DNA from 2 places in the Psychrobacillus sp. Z16_25 genome. Region 2 is predicted to be linked to the other one. Evidence: a T-box and tRNA genes for the amino acid it is inferred to sense, from the RefSeq annotation. Region 2 holds a T-box; the other holds one or more tRNA genes.
What was found. The T-box of region 2 lies ahead of alaS (alanine--tRNA ligase). A T-box ahead of a tRNA ligase gene usually reads a tRNA of that ligase, here a tRNA-Ala.
Positions count from the first base shown of each region.

Region 1: it encodes a tRNA-Ala, which carries the amino acid that the T-box ahead of alaS (alanine--tRNA ligase) is inferred to sense. The anticodon was not compared.

Region 1 covers NZ_JBXEOV010000023.1:28,913-36,997, reverse strand. The annotation lists gene AC1VU3_RS16140 (L-lactate dehydrogenase) at 1-677, shown strand, start outside; tRNA gene AC1VU3_RS16135 (tRNA-Asn) at 842-916, shown strand; tRNA gene AC1VU3_RS16130 (tRNA-Thr) at 932-1,005, shown strand; gene AC1VU3_RS16125 (DUF1428 family protein) at 1,204-1,554, opposite strand; gene AC1VU3_RS16120 (MBL fold metallo-hydrolase) at 1,570-2,310, opposite strand; tRNA gene AC1VU3_RS16115 (tRNA-Val) at 2,548-2,623, shown strand; tRNA gene AC1VU3_RS16110 (tRNA-Tyr) at 2,647-2,730, shown strand; tRNA gene AC1VU3_RS16105 (tRNA-Gln) at 2,737-2,811, shown strand; tRNA gene AC1VU3_RS16100 (tRNA-Ala) at 2,833-2,905, shown strand; gene AC1VU3_RS16095 (GNAT family N-acetyltransferase) at 3,186-3,755, shown strand; gene rocF (arginase) at 3,825-4,730, shown strand; gene sigW (RNA polymerase sigma factor SigW) at 4,892-5,467, shown strand; gene AC1VU3_RS16080 (zf-HC2 domain-containing protein) at 5,479-6,102, shown strand; gene cdaA (diadenylate cyclase CdaA) at 6,236-7,072, shown strand; gene AC1VU3_RS16070 (CdaR family protein) at 7,065-8,085, shown strand, end outside.
Region 2 covers NZ_JBXEOV010000007.1:89,428-97,512, reverse strand. The annotation lists gene recD2 (SF1B family DNA helicase RecD2) at 1-1,722, shown strand, start outside; T-box leader at 1,759-1,964, shown strand; gene alaS (alanine--tRNA ligase) at 2,098-4,731, shown strand; gene AC1VU3_RS09540 (IreB family regulatory phosphoprotein) at 4,807-5,073, shown strand; gene ruvX (Holliday junction resolvase RuvX) at 5,076-5,495, shown strand; gene AC1VU3_RS09530 (DUF1292 domain-containing protein) at 5,507-5,800, shown strand; gene mltG (endolytic transglycosylase MltG) at 6,087-7,205, shown strand; gene AC1VU3_RS09520 (O-methyltransferase) at 7,316-7,951, shown strand; gene AC1VU3_RS09515 (peptidase U32 family protein) at 7,957-8,085, shown strand, end outside.

The DNA.
Region 1 (8,085 bases), on a different contig from region 2:
AAACGAGATTACAACTCGTAGAACGCAACACTCGAATTATGCAATCTATTGTTCAGGAGATTAAAAAAAGCGGCTTCGATGGAATTCTTCTCATTGCTTCCAACCCAGTTGATGTGATGAGTTATGTAGCATACAAGGAAAGCGGCCTGCCTGCGAACAAGGTCATTGGTTCAGGAACTACCTTGGATACAGCTCGTTTCAAGGTACTTTTAGGAGAGTACTTTGAAGTAGATCCAAGGAATGTTCATGCAGTTATCATCGGTGAGCATGGTGATAGTGAACTAGCTGTATTCAGTCAAGCTAATATTGGGGTAGAATCGCTGGAAGATTTCTTGGAAAGACGAAATAATCCAAATGATAAAGAAAAACTCAACTCGATCTTTAACGCAGTTCGTAGGGCTGCTTATGAGATTATTAATCGTAAAGGTGTTACGAATTTCGGAATAGGAATGTGCTTAACAAGAATCACGAAGGCAATTCTCAATAACGAGCATTCTATTCTTCCAGTTTCTTGTTTATTGAACGGCGAATATGGCCAAGAAGATATCTATATGAGTGTCCCAGCCGTTGTAACATACGAGGGTGTGAAAGAAATTCCTACCTTAAAGTTGAATGAAGAAGAGACTAAGCTATTCAATCAATCAGCAGAAATTCTACGTAAAACGAGAGTAAACTAAAACTCCTTTTACAAGAAAATAACCATGGTATAGTTACCGTGGTTATTTTCTCTTATATTCTTTTTTAAAAAAAGCTGTATAAAATAACGGTACAAAAACATACTAATGAAAGAAATTGATACTTGAAAAAGTTTGTTACATTACCTATAATTATATCTAGACGTTCCGAAGTAGCTCAGTGGTAGAGCAACCGGCTGTTAACCGGTTGGTCGTAGGTTCGAGTCCTACCTTCGGAGCCATTTTTATGTTAATTTGCTTCCATAGCTCAGTTAGGTAGAGTGCTTCCATGGTAAGGAAGAGGTCACCGGTTCGAGCCCGGTTGGAAGCTTAATTGAAAAACAAAAAGCGATTCTCCAAAGATAATGGAGAGTCGCTTTTTTCTGTCTGTCTAGAATTTACCATGCTGTCCAAACAGAGAGTAATTGATAAGTATTAAACAATAGGTAGTAATGCTAGTTCATAAATGAAAAAGCGACTTTGTGATTGGCTCTGTTAAGACAATCACAAAGTCGCTTTTAAATGGACGTTATGGCATTCCAAATTCGCCGCGGACAGTTCTGCTCATATCAATCACCTTTGTCATTTGGTTATATAGCGTATTAATCCGTTCGTCCTGATCAACTTTCTCCAATACCTGAATCTGATGTCTCTTGTTATGATAGCGGTTAATTTCCATCATCAGTATTTCTTTTTCAAGCAGTTCTACAGCAGATACCATTCCGGCACAACCGTATTCAGGCTGAATGGATGTAGCGACATATGTTTCACTTTCGATAGCGCCATACTCTTTATAGATGCGTTCGGCCTCTCGATTAATCTGTAAAAATTGTTCTTTATTTTCTTCAGTTACTGGATAAAGATAAATTTCTAAATACATGAGCGCCCTCCTTACTTAGGATGAAAACTTATAAGAGTACAGCGGTCTTGCTAGCCTTATTTTTTCTTTTCGTTCTATCTGCAGCTTTGCGTCCTCGGTATCGTAACCACTATGATAGTGCATTAAAATCATTTTTTTCGTTAAGGATGAGTCAAGCGCTTTTATTTCCTGTAAGCTAGGGTGGGAAAGGATGGGAAGATCCCACATATGACAGTCGTGAAAGATGGTATGAACATTTAGAGAATGAAGCAAAGCCTCGTTGACTATGGAATCACCACTGTAATAGAAATACGGCTCTGCTAATATTCCGTAACTGATCATCTGGGGAATATGATCTGTGCGGATAATACGAAATGATTGGCAAGCTATATAGAATTCTTCCTCTGGCCGAACGAGCGTTACATGAAAATAATCCTCCAATTTTTTCGGACCGTTAGTAGATAGCCCAAGTCCCTCCTTCAATGTATTCCATAAGCCTTCAACCAAATCCTCTGCAAGATAGAGATTTATTTTTCCTTTCCCAAGGATTGTCTTATAATGTGCTAGCTGCTGTAGACCGTTTATATGATCTTCATGGAGATGGGTGATGAATAAATGCTCTACAATATTTAAGTCAAATCCTAATTTCTGAAGCGACTGTCGATTAGTCGCTGGGAAGTCTATAAATAGGCGAGTATCGTTCCATTCAATAAATGCGCTATTATGTCCGCTTCTATCTGGTAGAAAGTCTCCGGTTCCAAGGAAGGTTAATTGCATAAAGGTACACCCTTTCTGTCATAATTATGCTTTAGTTTAAGTATCTACCAATGGTAACAGAAAGAAAAGTACTACCTGGATAACTCGCTAAAAACTCTTGCCAAACAACCTATAAAAAAGTAGAATGATTACATAGTTCTTTTTAGAAAACAGATATCTTTTTTTAAAAAAGTGCTTGTTTCGAAAAGGTGCTTATGATAATATATTTATTGTCCGGTTTTTCAATAAAACCTACATGGAGGATTAGCTCAGCTGGGAGAGCATCTGCCTTACAAGCAGAGGGTCGGCGGTTCGAGCCCGTCATCCTCCACCATTTTAATTTATTTAATATAGCCTGGAGGGGTAGCGAAGTGGCTAAACGCGGCGGACTGTAAATCCGCTCCTTAGGGTTCGGCGGTTCGAATCCGTCCCCCTCCACCAGTTTTTTGGGGTATAGCCAAGCGGTAAGGCAACGGATTTTGATTCCGTCATGCCCTGGTTCGAATCCAGGTACCCCAGCCATTTTACACATCACCCTGATATGGGGCCTTAGCTCAGCTGGGAGAGCGCCTGCCTTGCACGCAGGAGGTCAGCGGTTCGATCCCGCTAGGCTCCATCCTAAAAAATCCTTTCCACCTTTCAGGCGGGAAGGATTTTTTCTTATTGTTCAGCTTCAGCGCTTTGCACCTCGAGGTCAAATGGGTGCCGACTGCCTCCTCGCAGTCCTTCATTTGCTTGTCGAGGCATGCCTTGTGCTTTCTTAATAGGACGATAAGTATTTCTTTTGTATGTATTTTGTTCTCTTTGAAATTTGCTTTCAGGAAAGTATGCTAGAAATAGCAATTCACGACTCACAGCTATTATTTATCTTCCACTATAAAAAAAGAGGTGTACGGATGCTAAATTATCAAAATGTTACACTACGTCCTTTAAAAGAAACTGATTTTGTGAAATTATGGAGGCTGTTTGAGCCGGAAATATTTGAATTTATGCTACATAAAGTAGAAACACAGAATCAGTTGAATAAGTGGCTTCAGGCTGGTATTGACCAGATGCGTGAGAGGAAGGCTCTTACTTTTGCTGTAGAGCATACCGATACTAAAGAGATAATGGGAACTACACGGATTTATGGTATCGATTATACAAATAAGTCTTGTGAAATCGGCTCAACCTTTTACGGAAAAAGGTTTCAGCGAACGAATGTGAATACGGCATGCAAATATCTTTTATTAACATATTGTTTTGAAGATTTGCAGCTGATACGTGTTCAACTTAAAACAGATGAACAAAACCTCTCCTCCCAACAGGCGATTGAGCGAATAGGGGCAAAAAGAGAGGGCGTTCTTCGGAATGAAAGAATTCGTTCAAATGGAGTGGTAAGGAATACCGTTATTTATTCTTTCATTGATGAAGAGTGGGAAAAAACGAAAACCCATCTTTTTCAACTGTTGCATAAATATACGTGAGTTTGCGCTGTTGAGCCATATGAAATTTGGAATTACAATAGATGTATGAATTGAAAGGGGCTTAAAAACATGAATCATTTAAACCTATCCATTATTGGAGTTCCAATGGACTTAGGTCAAAATAGACGTGGAGTAGATATGGGTCCTAGTGCCATTCGTTACGCAGGAGTAGTTGAGAGACTAGAAGCACTTGGCCATCATGTGAACGATTTAGGGGATATTCCTATCGGTAAAAATAATCCAGAAAAGACGCCTCATGAAAAGCTTAGAAACTTACAAGATGTTATAGAGGGTAATACAGCGCTTGCTAATAAAGTACATGAGGTAGTAGCAAAAGGTGATTTCCCATTAGTGCTAGGTGGAGATCATAGTATTGCTATTGGAACGCTTGCTGGGTTATCTGATCGTTATGAAAATATGGGGGTTATTTGGTATGATGCCCATGCAGATATGAACACAGAGGAAACGACGCCTTCAGGTAATATTCATGGAATGCCACTTGCGGTCAGCATGGGGTTAGGACATGAGGCGCTAGTAAATATCCGTGCATATGCTCCAAAAATAAAACCGGAAAATCTAGTGATTATTGGTGCAAGGTCCGTTGATCCAGGCGAAAAAGCGCTTATTAAAGAAAAGGGTATTAAAGTATTTTCGATGCATGAAATTGACAAGCTAGGAATGACAGAAGTGATGAATCAAACAATCGCACATTTTCTAGCTCGTAAAGTAGATGGGGTTCACCTATCACTTGATTTAGATGGCATCGATCCGTTGTACACTCCTGGAGTAGGAACACCGGTGCCGGGTGGAATAAGCTATAGAGAGAGTCACTTGGCAATGGAAATGCTTTATTCCTCTGGTTTAATTACTTCCGCTGAATTTGTTGAGGTAAACCCTATACTTGATGAAAGAAATAAGACTGCTGATGTAGCGGTAGCACTAATGGGTTCTCTATTTGGTGAAAGTTTAATATAAAAATGAGTCAAAAAGTAGACAGATTTGTCTGCTTTTTCTTTTTTTATTTAAACACAAAGAGCTATTTCTTTGATAAAATTAAATTTAGATGAAAAAAATGAAACCTGCTGACACCTCGTACGTATAGGTAAGACAGCCGCATGGAGCGGAGGGAAATCTCAATGGATGCGTTAGTTAACAAAAGAATAAAGCAAGTGTTAAAAGGTGACAAGGATGCTTTTGCGGAAATCGTGGACCTTTACCAGCATAGGTTATATCAGGTTTGCTATCGTATGCTTGGGAATCGTCATGAGGCTGAGGACATTGCTCAGGAAGCGTTCGTACGTGCATTTATCAATATTCATACGTTTGATCAAAAAAGAAAATTTTCCACATGGCTATATAGAATTGCAACGAACTTATGTATAGATCGTATAAGAAAGAAAAAGCCAGATTATTATTTAGACGCGGAAGTAAAGGGTACAGAAGGATTAGACATGTATTCTCAAATAGCTGCCTCTGAGGAGCTTCCAGAAGAAGAATTGATGAAGCTAGAGCTGCAAGATAGAATACAGTATGAAATTAGCAGACTACCAGATAAGTATCGTTCAGCCATTGTCTTAAAGTATATGGAAGAGCTATCTTTACAAGAGATAAGTGAGATATTGGATCTGCCGCTGGGAACTGTAAAAACGAGAATTCATCGAGGTCGTGAAGCACTTCGTAAGCAATTGAGCAAACAAGCCAATCTATTGTAGGAGGAATCATCATGAATGCGTGTCCAGAACGAATTGTTCACTATATGCACGAATACTTAGATGGCGAAATAAGTCGTGAACATGAGCTGGAGCTCAAGGCGCACCTACAGACATGCAAAGAGTGCCAGGCTCATATGCATGAGCTCAGTGATGTAGTTGCTTTTGTGAAGGGCGCGGCTCATGTGGAGGCGCCAAATAGTTTCACTATGTCTGTTATGGCGAGACTTCCAAAGGAAAAATCGCATACCGGTGTAAGTAGATGGTTTCGCCATCATCCTGTTTTGACTGCTGCTGCAGTATTTCTTGTATTAATGAGCAGCATGCTATTCTCATCATATCAAGATGACCAGCAATTCTCTTTCACAAAGCAAGAAAACGTGATAGTAGAAGGAGAAACGGTTATCATCCCTGAAGGACAAGTCGTAAAGGGAGACTTAGTTGTAAAGAATGGGAATGTACGAATAGATGGGGAGCTAGATGGTAATTTGACTGTTATTAATGGAACAAAGTACATGGCTTCTACAGCAAATATTACCGGTACTTCTGAAGAAATAAATGAGGTCTTTGATTGGCTATGGTTTCATATAAAGAATAGTGTGAAAGAAGTAGGCTCGTTTTTCAAGAAAGATGAATAAGGGCAAGCTGGAAGAGTGCAGATAGATATTTTAATGTCTGCACTTTTTTTGCGTTCTTCGAAAGAGAATTAAAACACGCTTATATGTTATAATGAGAACATATGGATTCGTGAGGAAAAGTGGGGGATGCCACATGTCGTTTATGGAGCAATTTACCGATTTTATGCCAGTAAACGTAATTGTAAATATTTTAGATGTTTTATTGGTTTGGTTCGTTATATATAAAATTATCACCCTTATTAAAGGGACAAAAGCTGTTCAATTATTAAATGGTATATTTATTATTGTTGTAACAAAAATAATGACTGACTTTTTAGGATTAGATACCCTTGGCTGGATATTAAGTCAAGTTATTAACTGGGGTTTTTTAGCAATTATCATTATTTTTCAACCGGAAATTAGAAGGGCACTAGAACAGATTGGGAGAGGGAAGCTATTCTCTCGCGGCTCCCAACATGAACAAGAGGAGCAGGAGCGTTTAATCGATGCAATGACGAAATCTGTGAGCTATATGGCGAAGCGTCGAATTGGAGCGCTGATCTCTATTGAAAGAGAAACTGGGCTAACAGAGTATATAGAAACAGGGATACCTTTAAATGCGAATCTTACTTCTGAGCTGTTGATCAATATCTTTATCCCTAATACCCCGTTACATGATGGAGCTGTCATTGTACAGAAGAACAAAATAACCTCTGCAGCATGTTATTTGCCTCTATCAGAAAGTCCGTTCATTTCTAAAGAACTTGGCACACGTCATAGAGCGGCTATAGGGCTCAGTGAAGTAACAGATGCTGTTACCATTGTAGTATCAGAAGAAACTGGTGCAGTTAGCATAACCTCAAATGGTGATTTGCATCGGAATCTTTCCATGGATGAGTTTAAGGTGCATTTAAGTCGACTTTGGTTCGGAGCAACGGAGGAACAGGTGACATCCTCCAAGTGGTTGAGGAGGGGTAAGCAAAATGGATAAAATGTTAAGTAATCCATGGATTCTAAGAATTATTGCCCTTGCCTTAGCAATTCTGCTATTTGTCTCTGTTAAATCGGAATTTGATACTTCCGATCAAAATACAAGCGGTACCGACGTAGAGGTCTTAAGAGATGTTCCCTTAGAAGTATACTACGATGATGAAAATTCAGTCGTAACAGGAACGCCTGAAACTGTAACAGTTAACATAGAAGGACCTGCTCAGCAGGTTAAATCTACAAAGGTGATGAAGGATTACAAAGTCTTTGTAGATTTAAGAGAATTAACCTATGGAGAGCACCGAGTAGCTATTTCAACTGAATCCTTTTCTGATAAGCTTAAAGTTAAAGTAGAGCCTGCTTATATAGATGTCGTAATAGATGAACGTATATCAGAAGAATTTGTAGTTGAATTAGACATGAATGAGAGCCTCCTAGCAGATAATTACGTGATTGCTGATACGTCAGTAGAGCCAAGAGTAGTTACAATTACGGGTGCAAAAGGCGTTATAGATAGCATCGGTTATGTAAAAGCGACCATTACTGGTTCGAATGGAATAAATAAATCCTTTGAACAACAGGCCAGCGTTCGAGTACTAGATTTGGACTTAAACAAACTAGATGTCATGGTCGAACCTCGAACAGTGCTAGTAAAGGTCGGAGTAGAGGAGTATAGTAAGGAAGTTCCGATTGCTTTAGGTAGAGAAGGCTCGCCTAAAGAAGGAGTGACTATCCGTTCACTGACTACGGAAACGGAGAAAATTAGGCTTTATGGACCGAAATCCGTTCTAGATAAAATTAAACAGTTAAATGTGGATGTTGATATTAGCAAGATAGAGGAATCGGGCAATTTTGACTTGAAACTCTTAGTACCAGAAGGTGTCACAAAGCTATCCACGGAAAAAATAAAAATTAGGGCTGAAGTGACGGTAGTTGAACCAGAGGAACAAGGAAACGAGGAACAAGGAAATAAAGAAGAGGATGTATCTTCCTCCATCACCGAAAAATCATTTGAAA
Region 2 (8,085 bases):
TTACAAAATGCCTCTCTTAGTGAGGGGCATGTATTCTTATATGCAGAGCAGCTGCTAGAAGAAGTAAAGAGACTTTTAGAAAGCTCACAGCGAGAGGAAATTACATACGAGTCTATCACCACCTGCTGTATAGAGCTTGCAGAAGAAAGTAGAATTATTGGAGAGGTAAATCGCTTCTATTTACCTTCTCTTTATTTCTCGGAAGTTGGGATCAGCTCCAAAATTGAGTTACTCTTACAAGAGAATGACCAATTTCAAAATTTCCCAATTTCAGAAATAAAAAAGCATGTGGGAGAGTTAGAGGATAGATTAGGTGTCCAATATGCTGATACGCAGATGAAGGCAATCGAGACAGCGTTGAATTCTTCTATCACACTGTTAACAGGAGGGCCCGGTACCGGAAAGACAACAGTTGTCAGGGGGATTGTGGAGCTCTATGCGGAGCTTCATGGTCTTTCATTGGACCCAAAAGAATGGGTAAAGGACAAAAAGGCCTTTCCTATTGTTTTGGCGGCTCCAACAGGTAGAGCAGCCAAGAGACTTAGTGAATCAACAGGATTGCCTGCTATGACAATTCACAGGTTACTAGGCTTCACTGGTCAAGAGGATGCGGATGCAGAGGGAAAAGAAATAGAGGGCAAATTAATCATTATCGATGAGACCTCCATGCTTGATACATGGTTAGGACATCAATTATTAAAGGCTATTCCGAAGGATGCACAAGTCATTTTTGTGGGGGACCAAGATCAATTGCCACCTGTTGGACCGGGTCAAGTGTTGAAGGATCTACTTGCCTCTAAAAGGATTCCAACTGTTGAATTAAAGGATATTTATCGTCAAGCAGAGGGGTCTTCCATTATTGAGTTAGCCCATGATATGAAAAATGGGGTAGTTCCATCTACTTTGCTAAATAAAACGAAGGACCGCTCGTTTATAAAAGCTTCGACTGAACAGATTCCAAAGGTAGTGGAGCAAGTATTAAAGAGTGCTCTTTCAAAAGGGCTCTCTATTCGGGAGATTCAAGTGCTGGCACCAATGTATAGAGGGCCTGCGGGAATTGATACTTTAAACAAAATGATTCAGGAAATGGTGAATCCGAATCCAGATGGCACAAGAAAAGAAATGATTTTTGGAGATACAACGTATCGGATTGGAGACAAGGTTCTGCAACTGGTTAACCAGCCAGAAAGCAATGTGTTCAATGGCGATATGGGAGAGGTAATTAGTATCTTTCGAGCTGCAGAAACTGCGGATAAAAAGGAAATGATGGTAGTTTCTTTTGACGGTAATGAGGTAACTTATGAAAAAACAGATTTAAATCAGATCACGTTAGCTTATTGCTGCTCTGTACATAAATCACAGGGAAGCGAGTTTCAAACAGTCATTATGCCGGTGACAAGAAGCTATATGAAAATGCTTAGACGTAATCTTCTTTATACTGGTATTACACGGGCGAAAAATTTCCTCATACTTTGTGGAGATCCAGAGGTTTTTAAAATGGGAGTAGAAAGAACAGACGACCTAACACGTCTTACTACCCTATGTAATCGCCTGACGCAAGAAGAGACAATGGATCAGCAAGAAGAGGAGATTGAACAAATAGAGGAAGCAGACAATACGCTCGTAGATTCTTCCTTTCTATCAGGGGATAATTATCACGCGATAGATCCTATGATCGGCATGAAAGGGATTACTCCCTATCAATTCTTAGAATCTGATTGACAGTTTTCCTTTCGTTCCTTATAATCAAGTGCATATATGAAAATGATGACAGAGAAAGTACTATTTGTTGACTGTATAGAGAGGAACTCCATTGGCTGAAAGAGTTCTCAGGACAATAATTAGGAAAGCTACTCTTGAGTGCAGCTAATCACTGCCGTATAGCCGCGTTAAGGTTTCGAGAGACATGGCAAACTGCTATGTAACTAGGGTGGTACCGCGAAAATATAGCTTTCGTCCCTTTTAGGGATGAAGGCTTTTTTTATTTTCAGCAAGTATTCCAATGGGACCTCACGATAGCTGATAGTCTGTACAAGCTTTCTAATTGCTCTATTTTTCATTAATATTTACTAATTAAAAAAAGTAGGAGGAACTATCATGAAACAACTGACTGGTGCACAGATTAGACAGATGTATTTAGACTTTTTCATGGAAAAAGGGCATAGTCAAGAGCCTTCCGCTCCACTAGTGCCGATTAATGACCCGTCCTTGCTATGGATTAATAGTGGGGTTGCTACATTAAAGAAATATTTTGACGGGCGAGTAATTCCGGACAATCCACGTATTACAAATGCCCAAAAATCTATTCGTACTAATGATATCGAAAATGTTGGGAAAACGGCTAGACATCATACGTTCTTTGAAATGTTGGGGAATTTCTCTATTGGTGATTATTTTAAAAAAGAAGCGATTCATTGGGCTTGGGAATTCCTTACGGATGAAAAATGGATTGGTTTCGAACCAGAAAAATTATCTATTACGATTCATCCAGAGGACGAAGAAGCATATGCTATTTGGAGAGATGAAATTGGAATTCCTGAGGAGCGTATTATTCGTTTGGAAGGAAACTTCTGGGATATTGGGGAAGGACCAAGTGGGCCGAACTCTGAAATATTCTACGACCGTGGCGAAGAATATGGCAATGATCCAGAGGATCCTGAATTATATCCAGGTGGCGAAAATGAACGCTATTTAGAAATCTGGAATTTGGTATTCTCCGAGTTCAATCACAATCCTGATCATACGTATACTCCTCTTCCGAAGCAAAACATTGATACAGGAATGGGCCTAGAGCGTATGGCGAGTGTCGTACAAAATGTTCCTACTAACTTTGACACAGACCTTTTTATCCCGATTATCTCCAAGACAGAAGAGATCTCTGGGAACAAATATGGAGAGGATAAAGAAGCAGATGTGGCTTTCAAAGTTATCGCAGACCATATTCGTACGGTTGCTTTTGCAATTGGAGATGGTGCACTTCCATCCAATGAGGGAAGAGGCTATGTATTAAGAAGATTATTACGTCGTGCTGTTAGATTTGCCAAGCAATTAGGTATTGACCGTCCATTCTTACACGAGCTTGTACCGGTTGTTGGAGAGATTATGAAGGATTTTTATCCGGAAGTTACTGTGAAGCAGGACTTTATTATGCGAGTAATCAAGACAGAGGAAGAACGATTCCACGAAACCTTGCATGACGGCTTAGCAATTCTTGAAAAAGTAATAGAGGAGCAAAGAGCAAAGGGAGAATCCTTCATACCTGGTACTACTACCTTTACGCTGTATGATACGTACGGATTCCCAATTGAGCTTACAGAGGAATATGCAGAAGAAGCAAGCATGACTGTAGACCATGAAGGCTTTGAGAAAGAAATGGAAGCTCAGCGCTCAAGAGCTAGAGCAGCTCGCCAAAACGTAGATTCTATGCAAGTACAATCTGAGGTGTTCAGCAATATTCAAGATGATAGTGAATTTGTTGGATACGATACGCTAAGTGTTACGACGACTATCTCCACTATTGTTCTAGGGAACGAAGTAGTAAGCATTGCTCATGAAGGAGACGAGGTAAAGGTTGTCCTAGAGAAAACTCCTTTCTATGCAGAAAGTGGAGGTCAGATTGCAGACCATGGAGTAATTGAAAATGACAACTTCCGTGGATTTGTAAAGGATGTGCAAAAGGCACCTAATGGACAAAACCTTCATACCGTGTTAATAGAATCTGGTGAAATCACAGCTGGTGGAGAAGTGACAGCATCTGTTGATCAAACACTTCGCGGACATACGATTAAAAACCATTCTGCTACTCATTTGTTACACCAAGCGTTGAAGGATGTATTAGGAGGACATGTTAACCAAGCAGGTTCCTATGTAGGTCCTGACAGACTTCGTTTTGACTTCTCTCACTTTGGACAAGTTACAAAAGAAGAGCTAGAAACGATTGAACGAATAGTTAATGAAAAAGTGTGGGATAATATATCGGTAGTAACGGGCTATCACAGTCTCGACGAAGCAAAAAATATGGGCGCTATGGCACTATTCGGTGAAAAGTATGGTGATATAGTACGTGTCGTTCAAATGGGCCGCTATTCACTAGAACTATGTGGTGGAGTTCACGTTAAGAATACTTCGGAGATTGGCTTCTTCAAAATTCTATCAGAGAGTGGTATTGGAGCTGGTACTCGTCGTATAGAAGCAGTAACTGGCAAGGCCGCTTATGAAGCAGTAAAAGAAGAAGAGAAATTACTTCTAGAGGCTGGAAGCTTATTAAAGGCACAGCCAAAGGACTTACTAACAAAAGTTAACCAATTAATGACAGAACTAAAAAATGTTCAAAGAGAAAACGAATCATTGTCTGCAAAAATCGCAAACAGTCAAGCTGCTTCTGTTCTGGCTTCTGCTCAGACAGTCAACGATATAACCGCGCTTTCAGTGAAGGTTGATGCGAAAGATAATAACCAATTGCGTCAAATGATGGATGACTTAAAGCAAAAGCTTGATAAGGCAGTTATAGTATTAGGTGCAATAGATGGAGACAAAGTGATGATTTCTGCTGGAGTTACGAAGGATTTAGTTGGTGGAAGCTACCATGCAGGGAATATCGTAAAATTCGTTGCAGAGCAATGTGGAGGGAAAGGTGGAGGACGCCCTGACTTTGCTATGGCAGGTGCTAAAGACCCAGAAAATCTTGAGGCTGCATTAAGTTCTGTTTACGAATATATCAAAACTGTTTAAACTATTTTCAAAATAGGGTATAATTATAAAATAATTTCGTAACCTTGACAAAATTTTGAAAGCGAGGTGCTGATCATGAGTTCATTTGATAAAACGATGAAATTTAACTTTCCTGAAGAATCCATGGAGCAGGAAGTAAAACATGTGATGCTACAAGTTCATTCCGCACTAGAAGAAAAAGGGTATAACTCTATTAATCAAATTGTAGGCTACCTACTCTCTGGTGATCCAGCTTATATCCCTCGCCATCAAGATGCACGCAATATGATACGCAAATTGGAACGAGACGAAATCCTAGAGGAATTGGTAAAGTTCTATATCAAAAAGAATAACGAGGCATAAGCATGAGAATTATGGGTTTAGATGTAGGCTCCAGAACAGTTGGAGTTGCAATAAGTGATGCTCTTGGGTGGACAGCCCAAGGAATTGAGACCATTAAAATCAATGAAGATGATTCAAACTTTGGTTTGGACCGAATTGATGAATTGGTAAAAAAACATCAAGTTACTGAATTTGTTGTCGGCTTTCCAAAAAACATGAATAATTCAGTGGGACCAAGAGCGGAGGCTTCCGAAAGATTTGCCGAACTATTAACGGAAAAATACAATATGCCTGTTACATTGTGGGATGAACGTTTGACAACAATGGCTGCTGAGCGTATGTTAATAGATGCGGACGTTAGTAGGAAAAAGCGTAAGCAAGTGATAGACAAGATGGCTGCAGTGATGATTTTACAAGGCTTTCTTGACAGAAAAAATAGATGAGGTGACGTTAAATGGATCACGGACAAGAAAATATTACAGTAGTAGACGAAAACGGAAACGAGCAGCTTTGTAACGTATTGTTTACTTTTGAATCAGAAGAATTTGGGAAATCATATGTTCTTTACTATCCAGTAGGAGCAGAAGAGGATGAAAACGAAGAAATTGAAATTCATGCTTCTTCCTTCACTCCAAACGAAAATGGAGAAGACGGAGATTTACTTCCAATCGAATCAGAAGCAGAGTGGGATATGATTGAAGAAATGCTAAACACTTTTTTAGCTGAAGAGGAAGAAGACGAAGAATAAGCCAGCTCCTTTTAAAGGGTGATGAGAAGGGATTCCTCTCATCACTCTTTTTCTTTTGGTTTTATTATTTGTTTCAAACAGTTTGAAATTAGAAATGTAGCTAGAAGGCTAGAGGAAGGAGACTTAGGTCTTCCTTGTATGACTATGTATTCTTGAACACAGTTTGCTGTTTTTCGAGTGAAATGGAGATTAACGAACTTTCTAAGACACTACCCTAACTTTGACTTAGAACCTTTCTTTTTAGCTTTTATTATGTATAATATAGGAGGACAAAGGGGGAGATCCCATGGAAAATGATAAGAAAAAAGAAATCATGCTGGAACGAATGAAACACAAGAAAAAAGAAGTGAAGCTTGTGAGAAAAATTGTTCTGATTATATCACTGGTTTTGTTCTTGATAATAGGTATTGGTGGCTTCCTTGGCTATAATTATGTAAAAAGTGCACTGCAACCAGTGGATCCTGAATCAGGAGAAAAGGTTACAGTTGAAATTCCAATCGGTTCTGGAATAGATAGCATTTCTTCTATCTTAGAGAAAAATGGAATTATTAAGAATGCAAGGATATTTAAATACTATGTAAAATTTAACAATGAATCTGATTTTCAAGCAGGAACGTATGACTTATCGAAGGATATGACGTTAGATGAAATTATCCAGAGTCTTAAAACAGGGAAAATATACAGAGAGCCATTATTTACACTAACGATTCCAGAGGGTCTTACTCTCGAGCAAATTGCTGAAGTGGTTGAGAAAAAGACTGGGAATTCCGCGGAAGACTTTTTTAAGCTTGTAACAAGTGAAAAATTCGTCGATGAAATGATACAGGCACATCCTGATTTACTGACTGAGGAAATTAAAGGGGAAAATATTCGATATTCTCTAGAAGGATATCTATTCCCATCCACCTATCCTTTTTATGAAGAAAATCCATCCAATCGGATACTTGCAGAAACAATGATTAAACAAACAAGCAAAGTAGTTGCAGAGTATCATGACATATTAGAGAGTGAAGAAAAATCTGTTCATTGGTTATTAACCTTTGCATCTCTTTTAGAAGAGGAGGCAACATCCAAAGCAGATAGAGAAATTATAGCCAGTGTCTTCTACAATCGCTTGAATACAAATATGCCATTGCAAACAGACCCTACCGTTCTTTATGCGCTAGGCAGTCATAAAGAAAGGGTACTATTTGAGGATTTGGAAGTGGACAATCCGTATAATACGTATAAAAACCAAGGTCTTACACCAGGTCCAATCGCAAATGCGGGTAAATCTTCTATTGAGGCAGTTTTAAACCCAGAGAGCACAAATTACTTCTATTTCCTTGCCGATAAAAATGGAGAAAATCATTTTGCAGAAACGTATGATGAGCATCTTCAAAATATAAACAAGTATCTTAAATAATATATGCAGGAGAAGGAAACGATATCGCTTTCCTTCTCCTGCTATGTTATTATTAGATGTGTTTTTTGTACGGTAACAATCTCAATTCTTTAAAAAGGGGGAAACCTTATATGCAAGTTAGCGATGAATTTCTTGGGAATTTAATAAAATCTCGCGATCCCATTTTTTTAGAGATGGAGAAATTTGCAGCTGAAAACCATGTGCCAATTATGCAGCTGCCTGGAATGGAGTCGTTGCTACAACTCTTGTTACTCCAAAAGCCTACTTCTATCCTAGAGATAGGTACAGCTATTGGCTATTCATCCATGCGAATGGCTAAAAAGTTAACAAATGTTCATATTACAACGATTGAAAGAGATCAAGAAAAATTTGAGATAGCAAAACAATATATTGCAAGGGAAAATCTTCAAGATAGAATTAATACGATTCATGGGGATGCTTTAGAAATAACTGCCGATAATTTAGGTAATCGAAAGTTTGATGCTATTTTTATCGATGCAGCCAAAGGTCAATACAAAAATTTTTTTGAAAAGTATGAGTCTTTTCTAAATGACCATGGAGTTATATATTGTGATAATATTCTTCTAAATGGACTTTCAGAGCTGCCATTAGAAGAAGTTCCAAAAAGGAAAAGAACAATGGTGCGAAACCAACATCATTTTATGAAATGGTTACTAGAGCATCCAAATTATGAAACAGCCTTCTTTCCAGTTGGAGATGGAATGCTAGTAAGTATAAAGAGGTGACAGATATGAAAAAAGCAGAATTACTAGTTACTCCAGTAAATGTAGAGCATATAGAAGCATTAATCGAAGCAGGAGCGGATGCTTTTCTAGTTGGTGAACAGTTTTTTGGTCTGCGTTTAGCTGGTGAATTTTCA